2 regions of the Peribacillus asahii genome follow, and region 2 is predicted to be linked to the other one. Evidence: riboswitches for the same ligand, from Rfam matches in the RefSeq annotation. Region 2 holds a riboswitch; the other holds the start of a gene.
What was found. Region 2 has a riboswitch for S-adenosylmethionine ahead of BAOM_RS04455 (methionine biosynthesis PLP-dependent protein). Riboswitches for the same ligand answer to the same signal wherever they lie in the genome.
Positions count from the first base shown of each region.

Region 1: another riboswitch for S-adenosylmethionine. It lies ahead of mtnK (S-methyl-5-thioribose kinase); the one in region 2 lies ahead of BAOM_RS04455 (methionine biosynthesis PLP-dependent protein).

Region 1 covers NZ_CP026095.1:3,020,137-3,027,848, reverse strand. Annotated here, with positions in the region: gene BAOM_RS14835 (LCP family protein) at 1-554, shown strand, start outside; gene mtnK (S-methyl-5-thioribose kinase) at 820-2,022, opposite strand; SAM riboswitch class I at 2,106-2,233, opposite strand; gene BAOM_RS14825 (carbon-nitrogen family hydrolase) at 2,318-3,100, opposite strand; gene BAOM_RS14820 (pyridoxal phosphate-dependent aminotransferase) at 3,201-4,385, shown strand; gene BAOM_RS14815 (DMT family transporter) at 4,499-5,473, opposite strand; gene BAOM_RS14810 (GntR family transcriptional regulator) at 5,482-6,141, opposite strand; gene BAOM_RS14805 (CobW family GTP-binding protein) at 6,284-7,210, shown strand; gene BAOM_RS14800 (DNA alkylation repair protein) at 7,269-7,514, opposite strand.
Region 2 covers NZ_CP026095.1:881,204-888,915, reverse strand. Annotated here, with positions in the region: gene BAOM_RS04465 (hypothetical protein) at 473-799, shown strand; gene fumC (class II fumarate hydratase) at 1,104-2,486, opposite strand; SAM riboswitch class I at 2,780-2,894, shown strand; gene BAOM_RS04455 (methionine biosynthesis PLP-dependent protein) at 2,980-4,089, shown strand; gene metC (cystathionine beta-lyase) at 4,089-5,273, shown strand; gene BAOM_RS04445 (peptidoglycan D,D-transpeptidase FtsI family protein) at 5,583-7,676, shown strand.

The sequences.
Region 1 (7,712 bases), 2.1 Mb from region 2:
AGTTAATGAAAAAAACGATTTTAGAGAATTTTAACATCAACGTAGACCATGTTGCAGTCATTGACTTTCAAGGATTTGTTAATATAGTGGACTTAATTGCACCAGACGGGCTTACCGTAGATGTTAAACCAGAGATGATTTCAGATATGAGCATTGCAGCGAGCAGTGGAGAAAATGTGTTGCATGGGGAGCAGATTTTAAAGTATGTTCGTTTTCGTCATGATAATGAAAGTGATTTTGGTCGTGTTGAACGACAGCAAGAAGTGTTGGTGCAGTTAAAAGACCAGTTAATTCAGCAGCTGTCTAATGTGGATGGAATTGTTGCTTTACCAGGGATGATTGAAGAAGCGCTGACATATGTAGAAACAGATATTGGAATGAAAACGATGTTTGTATTAAGTTCCCAAGCGATGTTTCATCCTGTTGATTCGATTAAGACGTTGCGCATTCCTGTTAATGACAGCTATACAAACGAAATGTATCCGCATGCTGGTGCCGTTTTATCTATAGACTTTGAGAAAAATCAACAGGCTTTACAGGAGTTTTTTGAGTAAGTCTTGTTACATGAGATACGTGTATAACTACGATATTTTCGCGATAACGTATCATCTATATAAAAGAGGCTGCCTAAGCAGTCTCTTACTACATGATTTCATAAAACGGAGGATATTATAGCGATAGTTCAGACTAATCATTCTATTTCCTATATGGAATAAAGATTAATACCTCTCGTAATGCTTGTTGATTTAAAAGGGTAATATAGGAATCATTTCATTACACCAAGCAAGACAAAGTTGTTTGGGTCATAGTCAATCTTTTTTAAAGAGTTGAATAGGAAGAGCGAGTTACTTGTTTTACTAATTCAATAACAGTTGGAATATCCAGTGTGCTGCGATTTTTTACTAAGTGAGTTCCAATGATAAGCGCGTTTGTTTTAACGTTAATTCGTTGGTCCGTATTAGCAATTCCATCTAAATCAATTACAGGTGAAAGGTCGCTTGCTCTTCTAATTAATTCCCAGCCAGCAAACCCAAAGCTGTCTGCTTTCGCTTTTTGTAAAACATAAGATAATAGGCCATCAATGTTTTTAAATTCATCACGACTTTCATTGCTCCATAATGTTGAATAAACGCCTGTAAAAGTTGACCAAAATGTCTGAATATGAGAAAGAATACTCTCTTGATCCGCTTCTTCACGTGTAACAGCTTGGAAAAGGAGATTAGAAATAAATTGTCCTGTATCAAAGCCGATTGGACCATAGAAGGCAAATTCAGGGGCGATGACTTTTGTTTCGCTTTCGCTTGCCAAAATGTGTCCTGTATGTAAATCGCCATGCACTAGAGCTTCTTGTTCACTTATAAATATTTTTTTCAATTTTGCCACTTCTAGTTTTAATTCATGGTCGTTCCATAACGTTTCTACAATCTCGGATAATTCCACTTCATAGTTGGTTGGTGTATGCTCAAAGAATGGGCCGGTAAAGATGGAACTTTCTATAATTTTACACAGTTCTAGATTCGTGAAGGCACGTGCGATTTCTTTTTTTGTCGTTGATTCTAAGTAATAGTCGGATGTGTAAAATAAAGTTTTGGCTGCATATTCGCCAATATGTTGTGAAATAAGAGGATAGCTTTTGCCTTCAATAAGGCCAGTGCGAGCAATCTTTACATGTGATAAGTCTTCCATGACCGTAATGGCAAGCTGTTTATCTGCATAATACACTTTTGGGACATATTCGCGGCAATAGCTTCCGAATGTAAGTAAGGCATCTGCTTCAATAGCTGCTCGTTTTAATGTAAGCGGCCAGCTTTCACCTAGCACTTTTGCATAGGGAACGGCTTGTTTAATAATAACCCCTTTATTAGTTGCGTTATCTGCGACATGAAAAACATAATTGAACGTGCCAGCTCCAATTTTGTGGCAAGTTAATGTCGCGTCCTTATCTAATAATTCTAGCTTTTGTATGAGTGCAATCGCTGTTTCATTCGTTAATAATTCGAACGAGCCTTGTGTTTGTGTCAATATAATCCCTCCAGATTATCGTTTAGGCAAGTAAAAAAGCCTCTTTCGATTTAAGAAAGAGGCTTTGAAATGATGATTCAAACCTCTTATCTTTCAGAAAGAATTCTTTCTGATGGAATTAGCACCGTGCCTTGCGGATTATTTCTCCACATATTGCGGTCGGTTGCTGGGCGTCATAGGGCCATATCCCTCAGCCTGCTCTTGATAAGAGAACGTATATTTTTCATTTTTAATAAATTATAGTTAGCTTGGAAAAATAATAACAATATTCTTAAAACATTGTCAATATAAAAAATTAATAAAATTCCGGACGTCGGTCGGCAAACACAGGAATTTTATTACGCACTTCGCGTACTTTAGTAAAATCAATAGTTCCTGTTAAGATTTCGACCCCTTCACCTGCTTCATTAATAATCTCACCCCATGGATCAATGATTAATGAATGTCCGGCAAATATGTTATTCGGATCTGAACCTGTTCGATTAACGGCTACAACATACGCTTGATTTTCAATTGCACGGCTAATTAACAGCGCGCGCCAGTGATCTAATCGAGGTTTCGGCCATTCTGCTGACACAAACAATACTTCTGCTCCTTTTGTAGTATGTGCACGAAGCCATTCAGGGAAGCGGATATCGTAGCAAATGAAGCTCGCACATAGTTTGTCATCAAATGTAAATAAACCATCCCTTTCACCAGGTTGCAGGAAATGATGTTCATCCATCAATTGAAATAAGTGAAGTTTATCGTAATCTTTGACGAATTCTCCTTTATTATTAATCATAAGCATTGTGTTATAAATGCCGTCGTTTGTTTTTTTTGCGATGGATCCTCCAACGAGATGTACGTGATATTTCTTGGCGATTTTTTGTAAAAATGAAATCGTTTCTTTTGCTTCCACGTCGGCGATTTCTTCTAAGCGTGTTAAATCATACCCGGTAGTCCATAGCTCTGGTAAAATGAGGACATCCGGCTTCGATTGAACAGCCTGCTCAATGAGTTGTTCTGCTGCTGTATAGTTTGTTTCCGGTTTTCCAAAAGCAATATCCATTTGAATACAGGCAATGTTCCAGTTCATAATTTATACCTCCACAGTTTGAAAAAGTTCTTTACAACATTATCATAAACATATATCATTTTTGATTATAATTTCAAGAAATTTCAGAGAAGGTGCACGAATGTTTCAATTTGAACAATCCGAATTATTAAAAACATTACCGAAACAATTTTTTGCCTCGCTTGTTGCAAAAGTTAATAGCATTCAAGCTCAGGGACATGATGTCATTAATTTAGGACAGGGCAATCCAGATCAGCCAACGCCAGAACATATAGTGAAAAGTTTACAAATAGCTGCAGAGAAACCGTTGAATCATAAATATTCTCCGTTTCGCGGTCATCAATATTTGAAGGAAGCGGCTTGTGCTTATTATGAAAGAGAGCATGGAGTAGTGTTAGACCCTAATACAGAAGTTGCGATTTTGTTCGGCGGAAAAGCAGGGTTAGTAGAGCTTCCACAATGCTTATTAAACCCAGGTGACACGGTACTCGTTCCAGACCCAGGCTATCCAGACTATTTATCAGGTGTTGCATTAGCGAAAGTAAAAACAGCATTTATGCCACTGCTTGAAGAAAATTACTTTTTACCTGATTACGCAAGCTTAGACCGTGAAATTGTTCAACAAGCGAAAATGATGTTCCTTAATTATCCGAATAATCCAACAGGTGCAAGTGCTACGGCTGAATTTTTTGAGCAGACGGTTGCAATTGCGAAAGAACATTCGATGTGTGTTGTGCACGATTTTGCTTATGGAGCGATTGGTTTCGATGGAGAAAAGCCGCGCAGTTTTTTACAAACAGAAGGGGCAAAAGATATTGGGATTGAAGTATATACTCTGTCTAAAACATATAATATGGCAGGCTGGCGAGTAGGTTTTGCTGTTGGGAATAAAAGTGTGATTCAAGCACTGGAACTGCTTCAAGATCATCTATATGTAAGTTTATTCCCTGCTGTTCAAGAAGCGGCTGCAACAGCATTACTTGAGTCACAAGATTGCGTCCGTGAATTGGTGGCAACATATGAAGGGCGCCGTCGTGTGTTTATCGATGGGCTACGTTCAATCGGTTGGAACGTAACGGCACCGAAAGCTTCGTTTTTTGCTTGGCTTAAAGTTCCAGAAGGGTTCACTTCGGAGAGCTTTGCAGATTATTTATTAAATGAAGCTCACGTTGCCGTTGCACCAGGAAATGGCTTTGGTCAATTTGGTGAAGGCTATGTCAGAGTTGGGTTACTTACTTCTGAAGAAAGACTTCAAGAAGCTGTGAAACGAATTAAAGCGCTAAAGTTATTTACCATTAAACAATAAAAGCTATATACCTAATTTTTCTTATGGTGAACAACAAGCTTAATAGAAGAGGGGCACCCCAAAAATGGGTGCCCCTTTCTGCTTTAATCTATAGAGCATTTCATCGATTTGCCTTATGATTTCGCGAATTGATTGTTTGTAAGTTTCGTTGTTTTATAATGTGATACATAGCTATGGAGAATCATGCCCATAACAATGATGAACATACCAGTCCATGATAAAAGGGAAGGGAAGGCTGTCGATAGCAATAGGACTTCTCCAACAACTGTGAACAAAACTTCAAGCGATTGAGTCGCTTCAACAGCAGCTAGTTTTTGCATATTCCCCCTGACTAAATCAGTCGCTTGAAAGAATAGTACGGTCGCTAATACGCCGGAAGAGATGGCAACGAGCAAAGATTGAGTCGTTTGTTCAATACTTGGTACACCTACTGTAAACAGGCCATAAAGAGAAAGGATAAACCAAAAAGGCAGACTTGCTAATGTCATGCCTAATACTCGTTGATAGGCATCTAAACGTCCGACACAAAGATCCATCATTTTTCGATTTCCTAGCGGATAAGCAAAGGAGGCAATAATGATGGGGATAATTCCTAGTAATACGTGTTTTAACGAAATAGAGCTAGCGTGTTCGATTTGCATGAGAGCAATACCGAGTAAAATAATAAGCGACATCAATAATCCACGAACCGGTATTTTTCCTCTTGCTTTTTTGGAACCATTCGGTGTTGTAACTGTTAAAAAGAAAAGTGGTGCGAGCAAGGAACCAGAAATAATCGTAATTTGCCATGTGCTTGCAGTTAGCCATCCTGGTGCGAATGCTGCAGCAAAGCAAATCGGTGCATAAAATAACCCAAACCCAATAGAGGACCATAAAATCCACTGCCCCCAATGTTCTTTCATATTTTGAAAGAGGGGGCGTATGTTTTTTCTAGCGATGACAATTGCTAATAAAAAGGGAACCATGAAAAAGTATCGTAGTGAAGCGCTCCAAATCCAACTTCCCCCCGATAATTCCATTGCTCGATTTAAAATAAACGTTACGGAAAAAAAGAATGCTGCACAAATACCTAATATAATTGGACGCATCGGACACCTCAATCTTCCTGTGGATGTAGTAATGTTCGAAGACTTAACCAGTTTTCCTCCACAAGACTAGCAGCCGTCTCGCTATCTTTTTGGCGACAAGCTTCAATAATTTTTTGATGCTGTTCGAATGATTGAATACTTTTTTCAGAATTAAATTGTGCGATTTCTAAACGTTGAATTTTGGGAACAATCGGTTCAAGTGCTCGAATGATTTCTGGGTTGCCAGCAACATCTAAAAATACATTATGAAATAATTCATCTGCTTCGATTGCTTTAATAATATCTTTTTTCTGTGCGAATTGTAGCAATGTTTTATTCGTATACTCTAATTCATCAATATCTGATTCTTTCAATAATGGAACCGCTAAACGCGCAGCTAAAGCGTGTAGCGCTGCTATTACCGTTACGCCATGTTTTGCCTCCTCTATGTTTAATGAAGCGACCCGAGTTGAAGACCCAGGAATAGATTCTACCAGCCCTTCGTCTTCTAGCCGTTTAAGGGCTTCGCGAACGGGAGTCCGGCTAATTCCAAATTCCTCTGCTAATTCTTTGTCATTAAGACGCTGCTCAGGTTGCAGTTCAAGCAAGGTAATCGCTTTTTTTAACGCAAAATATACTTCATCACGAAAGGACAGTCGTTTAATTGGTTTAAAAGTATCATTTTTCATAAAACCAATATATCGCATTTTGGTTTTATTTACAATATTTATCATAAGAATACAATAGACTATGCTGCTAGCACTTTGGTGGAAATATGATACACTTTGTACGATAAAGTTTATTTTTGTGAAAGATAAGGAGCAGAGTACAATGAAAGAGACAGAAGTATACATATTAGGTGGTTTTCTTGGAAGCGGGAAAACGACATTATTACGAAATATTTTAAAGCAAGAAAATGAAGCAGGTCGAAAAGTAGCTGTATTGTTGAATGAGCTTGGCAGTGTGTCGGTGGATAGTGGACTCATTGACGATGATGTTCCATTAAAAGAGCTATTTGGCGGCTGTATTTGCTGTACGATTCAAGATAAATTGGAAGTGCAGCTTCATGAATTATTAACAGAAAATGAGCTGGAAGCAGTTTATATTGAAACAACAGGTGCAGCTCATCCGGTTGAAGTATTAGATGCGATTATGTCTCCGCTTTTTGCTGAGAAACTCACTTATAAAGGCATCATTACAGTAGTAGATTTATTAAGATGGCGAGATCGCGAGCAGTTGTCCCCACAACTGCGTCAACTGTTAGTAGAGCAAATTCATCATGCGGATTTTATTTTGCTGAATAAAAAAGATTTAGTGACTGAAATGGAGGCAGCTCAGCTTCTGTATTCGATTCAAGCTCTCAATGGGGATGCAGTATGCTTATTAACGGAGCAAGCGGAAGTGTCCATTGCTTCGCTTCAGCAGTTAAAAAGAAAACAAAGCCATCCACATCAAGAACTTGATGTGAATCACCATTTACATTTAAGCGCTATCGTTTATTCGTTTGAAGGAGCTATTAAGCAAACGGACTTTGAAGAGTGGATGAGAAGCCTTCCTGATACCGTTTATCGTATGAAAGGATACGTAGCTTTTACTCATTCGCAGTATCCATACTTATTTCAATATTCGTATGGCATGCCCATGTTAATGAATGAAATGATGAAGATGCCGCTTAATATCGTGATTATCGGTGAAAATGTGCAGAAAGAGCAGCTTATTTCTGAGTTGAAGGAGTTAGAAAGAAAGGCGAAGAATTAAACAATAATAAATTTGGTATGACTTTTTGAGGCTGCCCTTTGGGTAGCCTCGTTTGAAGTTACTGGCTGCGCTCACCAAATGCAGCAAATGTTTTTTCATCTTCAATTAAACCGCAAGCAGCGCATTGAACGCGTACGTCAGGACCATTATAAGCAAGATGAAAAGGTTCGATCGTGTCATTTGAGTATTGGGCAACGATTTCACCAGAACGTGGATCTTTTTTAATCGGTGTAGCTATTTGCTGAATAAGGTTAAATCGTGATTTATTAGTACGGCAATTTGGGCAACAATAAACTTGAGACATGCACATGCACTCCTTTTTGATTGTAGTATTTCCTCTCATTATGTTGAATATACCGCGCGTATCGATAGAGAAAAGAGATGATATAATTGAAAGAGAATGAATGCAGACAGGATGAGTTATTAACTTCACACTTTTTTCACAACTTATCGGTACAATGTAGCGTAATCATCGTTTTGTTCCAAATCTAATAGCAAGTTA
Region 2 (7,712 bases):
TGGAACCATGAATCTTTACTAAGAATGATTGATACCTATAAATTAGTACTACCCCCTATATCCGTTGCATATAATGAAAATCATCCATAGATAAGGCTTCTTCCTAAACTAAAATTTTTTATAGTACGAATAGATATTCCTCACATTATTCATACTAAAGATTGAAGTAAGATTCACGCTCATTATGTCACAAGCGAAGTAAGAATAGTTGCCTTTCCAAGAAACCGACACCTTTTACTACAATAATAATAAAAAGGAGGTTTTTTTATTTTCTTCTTTATTTAAATAAAGAGCTTTGTTTGAAATTTGGATTAAAACAGTATTTTTTTCACATATTCAAGCATTTATTCACCTGATAAAAACAACGTACAATTGTGAATTTTCCGTAAAATTTTAACTTTTTAGGTATTTTTGTATTTTTTATTTTATCTGTATATGTTATAATTGGAATAATATAGAAAGGAGTGATAATATGCAGTTTGCTGATGTATATTTATTCGAAAAAAAGACGGATTCTAATCCAGTAGAGTGGAAACAAGTAGAGGTCCTCTTCGAGAGTAACGGTATTCAGAAAACGACTCCTAGTTTTGAAGTAGCAATAAACTTAGAAGAAGAGTTAGAAAGACTTCGGCCATTTGAAGGCGAGCTTCTTCGTCTAAAAACAATTGAAGTAGATGATGATGAAATCCCAACTAGATACCTTTGCTATGATTTGGCGAATTGGAGCTTTTCTGGTAACCGTTTAATCGTCACAAATCCAATTGAAAATGTCCACCAATACACCCTCCCTTTTAATTAAAACCATCATTTAGAAAGGCATCTCTTCATTGGATGTCCTTTCAACAAGCATTACCACCTGTTTGTCTTAAGCTTAGATTATCCCATGAATTATGAAGTATGGAACTTGCCCATTCAGTACTGAATGGGGAAATCCATCACTTTTCTTCAAAAATAGATTGATTCCTCATAGATGTTATCTCCACTACGATCATTCATTAATTTCTACTTTATTTTCCTCGCATATGAAGTGTACATGTGCATATTTCTGAGACCATGACAAATGTACCCTTTCACAATCATGCGAAAGGGTACATTAAACTTTCTTATTTATTCACCATATTAGCTGGGACGACCCATTTATCGAATTCTTCTTCTGTTAAATAACCAAGTTGAAGGGCTGCTTCTTTCAAAGTAGAATTCTCCTTAAATGCGTGTTTCGCAATTTTCGCCGCCCTTTCATAACCGATGTATGGATTAAGCGCCGTAACAAGCATAAGAGATCGTTCTACATTTTGTTTAATAGCTTCTTCATTCGCTGTAATTCCAACCGCACAGTTGTTATTGAAGGAAAGAATTCCTTCTGTTAATAATTTAACCGATTGTAAAAAATTATAAATAATAACCGGTTTAAAGACATTTAGCTCGAAATTACCTTGGCTGGCTGCAAATCCAATGGTCGCATCATTTCCAACGATTTGAGTCGCAATCATCGTTAAGGCTTCACTTTGAGTCGGATTTACCTTACCTGGCATAATAGAACTTCCTGGTTCATTTTCTGGAATCGCAATTTCGCCAATACCGCTTCTTGGACCACTTGCTAACCATCTAATATCATTAGCAATTTTCATTAAGTCAGCAGCTAGTGCTTTTAACGCACCGTGGACGTAGACCATTTCATCATGACTTGTCAGTGCATGAAATTTATTATCAGATGTTTGGAACGGATGTCCCGTATCCTCAGCAATTTGTTTCGCTGATTCCTCTGGAAATTCAGGGTCTGTATTAATCCCTGTTCCTACCGCTGTCCCACCAAGAGCTAAGTTCAATAATTTTTGACTGCTCTCTTCTATCATAGCTAAACTCTTATCTAACATCGCTCTCCATCCAGATATTTCTTGACCTAATGTAAGAGGCGTCGCATCTTGAAGATGTGTTCGACCAATCTTCACTACATCCCAAAATTCTTTTTCCTTCTCTTTAAACGTATCACGCAGTACTTTAATAGCTGGAATTAGTTGATTGACTACTTCCATATAGGCAGCAATATGCATCGCCGTTGGAAACGTATCGTTCGAACTTTGTGCTTTATTTACATCATCATTTGGATGAAGTCTTTCCGATTCTCCAATCTCCTCCAACCACTTATTACCTTTATTAGCAATAACCTCATTGACATTCATATTACTTTGCGTCCCACTACCCGTTTGCCAAACAACAAGCGGAAAGTGCTCATCAAGCGTTCCATTCAAAATTTCTCTACAAATCGTTATAATAGCATTTTTCTTCGCTTCTGATAAATCTCCAAGCTTATGATTTACTTTAGCTGCTGCTTGTTTTACATAAGCGAATGCCCGAATTAATTCAATTGGCATCTTTTCCTTACCAATTTTAAAATTATTGCGACTTCTCTCTGTTTGAGCTCCCCAATATTTATCAGCAGGGACCTTTACCTCACCCATCGTGTCACTTTCAATTCTAAATTCCATTATTCCTTGCCTCCCATTTACATATAAAATCATATAGTCCGTTAATTAGTTTCTCTTAATAGACCACATGCCATTCATTGATATTGATTCTCATTTACATTGTACAAGTTTTCCATGTATATAGCAAAAAAATAGCTTATTTTCGTACGTTATACGATAAAATTCATTAGTTTATGTATGTCTGTAAACAAAATAGACAATATAAAGATTGACGATATCATCGAACAAATTTTCCATTGGTATTGACATTAAGAAAAATGTATAGTAAATTCAAAAAAAACAAACTATTTGAACTCTTATCCAGAGAGGTCGAGGGAATGGCCCGTTGACACCTCAGCAACCTTCATTGACCCGTGATCAATGAAAAGGTGCTAATTCCTCAAGTTCCTGTAACTTGGCAGATAAGAAGAATGACTCAACTTACTCAAATTAAAGTCTTCTTCTTAAAGAAGACTTTTTTTTATTTCGTATCTTTAAAGGAGCCGTGATGGTGATGTATAAAAAGGAAACATATCTTGCTCAAATTGGAAATAGAAGCGAAACAACTACAGGAACAGTCAACCCTCCTGTCTATTTCTCAACTGCTTATCGACATGAAGGAATTGGGCAATCGACTGGATTTGACTATACTCGTACTGGAAATCCAACTCGCCAAATTCTTGAACAAGCAATCGCTGATCTTGAATCCGGCGATCGAGGCTTTGCTTGCAGTTCAGGCATGGCAGCCATTGCGACAATCTTAGCTTTATTTGAATCAGGCGATGAATGGATTGTTAGCGGCGATTTATACGGTGGAACGTACCGCCTTTTAGAACAAGGGTTTAAAAAATGGGGCTTAGGCTGTAAATATGTAGATACTTGTTGTTTGAGTGAAATTGAAGGAGCAATTACTCCGCAAACAAAAGCCATCTTTCTAGAAACCCCAACAAATCCCCTTATGCAGGAAACAGATATTCGAGCTGTTGCCGACATTGCTAAGAAATATAACTTAATATTAATTGTGGATAACACATTCTATACCCCACTCCTTCAACAGCCAATTTTAGAAGGTGCTGATATTGTCATTCACAGTGCAACGAAATATTTGGGCGGGCATAATGATGTACTAGCTGGATTGATTGTCGCAAAAGGAACAGAATTATGTGACGCGTTAGCGTTCCACCATAATGGATACGGCGCTGTATTGAGCCCATTCGATTCTTGGCTTCTTATGCGCGGAATGAAGACTTTAGCTCTACGCATGAAACAACATGAACAAAATGCTAAAGCACTTGCTGAATATTTAACAAATCATGAATGCGTTACAGATGTACTTTATCCAGGAAAAGGCGGCATGCTTTCCTTCCGCATTATCGATGAAAAAGCCGTTAATCCATTCTTACAATCTTTACAATTAATTTGTTTCGCTGAAAGCCTTGGCGGAGTCGAAAGTTTCATTACGTACCCTGCAACGCAAACACATGCTGATATTCCGTTAGAAACGCGACTTGCAACTGGCGTATGTAATCGACTGTTGCGCTTCTCTGTTGGCATTGAAGATTATAACGATTTAACTCAAGACCTAGAACAAGCTTTTGCTCGTGTAAAACAGGAGGTATTATAATGAAAAACGGGGAACAATTTAGCTTTGAAACACGTTTGCTTCATAATGAACATAAAGTAGACCCATCAACTGGTGCCGTTAGCGTTCCGATTCAGCACGCATCTACGTTCCATCAATTTGATGTTGATCAATTTGGTAAATACGATTATAGCCGCAGTCTAAATCCAACTCGTGAAGCATTAGAAACGATTATTGCTGAACTAGAAGAGGGAACACATGGTTTCGCTTTCGCATCAGGAATGGCGGCCATCTCAACAGCCTTCCTATTATTATCAGCAGGTGACCATATCGTCGTTACAGAAGATGTATACGGTGGAACATTCCGAATGGTCACAACTGTATTAAACCGCTTTAACATTGACCATACATTTGTCGACATGACAGATTTTGAAAGCGTGAAAGCAGCGGTTCGACCGAATACGAAAGCTATTTATATGGAAACACCATCAAACCCAACTCTTAAAGTAACCGATATTAAACAAATTTGTGATTTCGCTAAAGAAATTGGAGCCTTAACGTATGTAGACAATACATTCCTAACTCCAGCTTTACAAAAACCACTTCAACTAGGGGCCGACATTGTACTTCATAGTGCAACGAAGTTCCTATCTGGACATAGCGATGTTGTAGCAGGACTTGCTGTTGTGAAAGATCCCGAGCTAGCAGCTAGACTTGGCACACTTCAAAATGCATTCGGAGCAGTACTTGGCGTACAAGATGCTTGGCTAGTAATGCGAGGGTTAAAAACATTATCTGTACGGATGGAGCATTCTCAAAAAGGAGCTCAAAAAATAGCGGAATATTTAAATCAGCATCCACTTGTTAAAAGCGTCTATTACCCAGGGTTAGCTGATCATCCGCAATACGACATTCAACATAATCAAGCAAGCGGAGCTGGCGCGGTTCTTTCATTTGAACTAGAAAATGAAGAAGCACTCCGAACATTTGTCGATCACGTACAATTACCTGTTTTTGCAGTGAGCTTAGGGGCCGTTGAAACGATTCTATCTTATCCTGTAAAAATGTCTCATGCAGCTATGCCTGCTGATGAACGTGAAAAGCGCGGCATTACTAATAGCTTACTTCGAATTTCCGTTGGATTAGAAAATGCTGATGATTTAATTCAAGACTTTGAACAAGCGCTGCAAAAGATCCAAGCAAGCCACACGATAACTGCACAATAATTGATAATCGCTAGGATAATTCATATATCCTAGCGATTATTTGTTACTGAAGCAAAAATAGCACTTATGACTCAATTAACTTTATGTCCCCCTACTTAATATACAGATTAATACAAATTCCTTACTTTTTAATAGTTTTATATACCCACTTATTGCATTGATTCATTTTTAAAAAGAGACTTAAGCACATTCAAGCTTTTTCTCTTCTAAACTGACTTATTGTAAAACTCCTGTAATTTTTGCAAAACCATAGAAATAAAAGTGAATTTTCTATATCATGGAACTAACGATATTTGTAAGGAATGATGAATATTGAATAAAGGGAAAAAGAAAAAGAAAAAAAGGAGAACCGTCTCTCTTCGATTGAATTTTCTATTTTTTATCGTTTTTTTATTATTTTCTGGTTTAATCATCAAGCTTGGAGTCGTACAAATTGTATACGGTGATGAATATTTACGCGAAGTTGAACGAACGGAAAATGATACTATTAGCACACCGGTTCCCCGTGGCAAAATGTATGACCGATACTTCAATCCAATTGTGGATAATAAGCCGCTTAAAGCGATTACTTATACGAAGTATCCAAATACTAAATCAAATGAAATGCTTGAAACAGCAGAGAAGCTTGCTACATTAATTGAGCAAGATACGGAAAAAATTACGGAACGGGATAAAAAAGATTTTTGGCTTTTAACACATCAGAAAGAAGCAGAAGCTCTTATTACTGATAAAGATTTAGAACTAGTTAAAAACCATAAATTAGAAGAAAAAGATTTATATAAACTTCAGTTAGAGAGAATTAAAGAAACAGAGTTGGATAAATTCACAGATGATGAGATGGAAGTATTAGCCATTTTCCGTGAATTCAACAGCGGCTACGCTCTCACCCCTTCTATTGTGAAAAATAAAGATGTAACAGAGCAAGAATTCGCAAGAGTGAGTGAACGACTAGACTCCCTGCCTGGCGTAGGTGTTACAACTGACTGGGAAAGAGACTATCCTTATGACGAAACGTTGCGCTCTGTTATTGGGAAAGTATCTTCTTCTGACGAAGGTCTCCCACGCGACAATATCGACTATTACTTAGCACGGGGATACAGCCGTAACGATCGTGTTGGGCTTAGTTATCTAGAGAAGCAATATGAAGATATTCTTCATGGGAAGAAAGCGAAGATGGAAGCCGTATTACGACAAGGAGAAGTCGTCGATACAAAACCACTTTCCGAAGGAGAACGAGGCAAAGACTTAGTTTTGACCATCGATATGGAGCTGCAATTAGCTGTTGAAGAAATTATCGAAACAGAATTACGAAGAACAAAAGCAAAAGGAAATACATACTTACTAGATCGAGCATTCGTTGTGTTGATGGACCCGAATACAGGGGAAGTATTAACAATGGCAGGAAAGCAATATGTACGAAACAGCGAAACTGGAGCCATGGAAATTAAAGACTTTGCACTAGGAAATATTACAACGTCCTATACGATGGGGTCATCTGTCAAAGGAGCAACCGTCTACACAGGCTTTCAACTAGGAGCCATTTCTCCAGGAACAACATTCTATGATACAAAGATGCGTATTGGCAGAACGTTAAAAGGTTCCTATGCGAATTTAGGTCCTGTCAGTGATGTTACAGCTTTAAAGAAATCATCCAACGTATACATGTTCCAAACAGCAATTAAAATTGGCGGCGGAAACTATGTTCCAGGTCAAGCTCTAAGAATAAATCCAAATGCCTTTTCCGTTATGCGAAATCATTATGCCCAATTCGGTCTTGGCGTACGAACTGGTATCGACCTTCCAAACGAAACACCTGGAGCAAGAGGACCAGATACTCTTCCTGGTTTATTACTAGACTTATCGATCGGACAATACGATACCTATACTCCGATGCAATTAGCTCAATATGTTTCCACGATTGCAAATGGCGGGAAACGTCTGCAGCCGCAAATCGTGAAAGAAATTCACGAGCCTAGTAATGAAGAAACGATTGGACCAGTCTTTCAACAAATTCAGCCGAAAGTATTAAACGATTTGAACGGCCAGGAAGTATGGATTGATCGTGTACAAGAGGGATTCCGCCAAGTCGCTCAAGAAGCCGGTGGAACAGCTGCTAAGTATTTCATGGGAAAATCATATAGACCAGCTGCTAAAACAGGAACAGCAGAAGCTTTCTATGACGGACCGCGTAAAAATGAGTTCAGCGGGCTAGTACCAACGACTAATTTAACACTCGTTGGTTATGCTCCTTATAATAATCCAGAAATCGCTATGTCTATCGTTGTACCTTGGGCCTATCAAAGCGGCGGCTCTGACGACATTAATAAACGAATCGGCCAGCAAGCTTTAGATACGTATTTTAAATTAAAAGAAGAACGAGCATCTGGTAAAAAAAGCGAATAGAAGAAGTTCACGGCTTTAAAATGCAGAACACAAAAA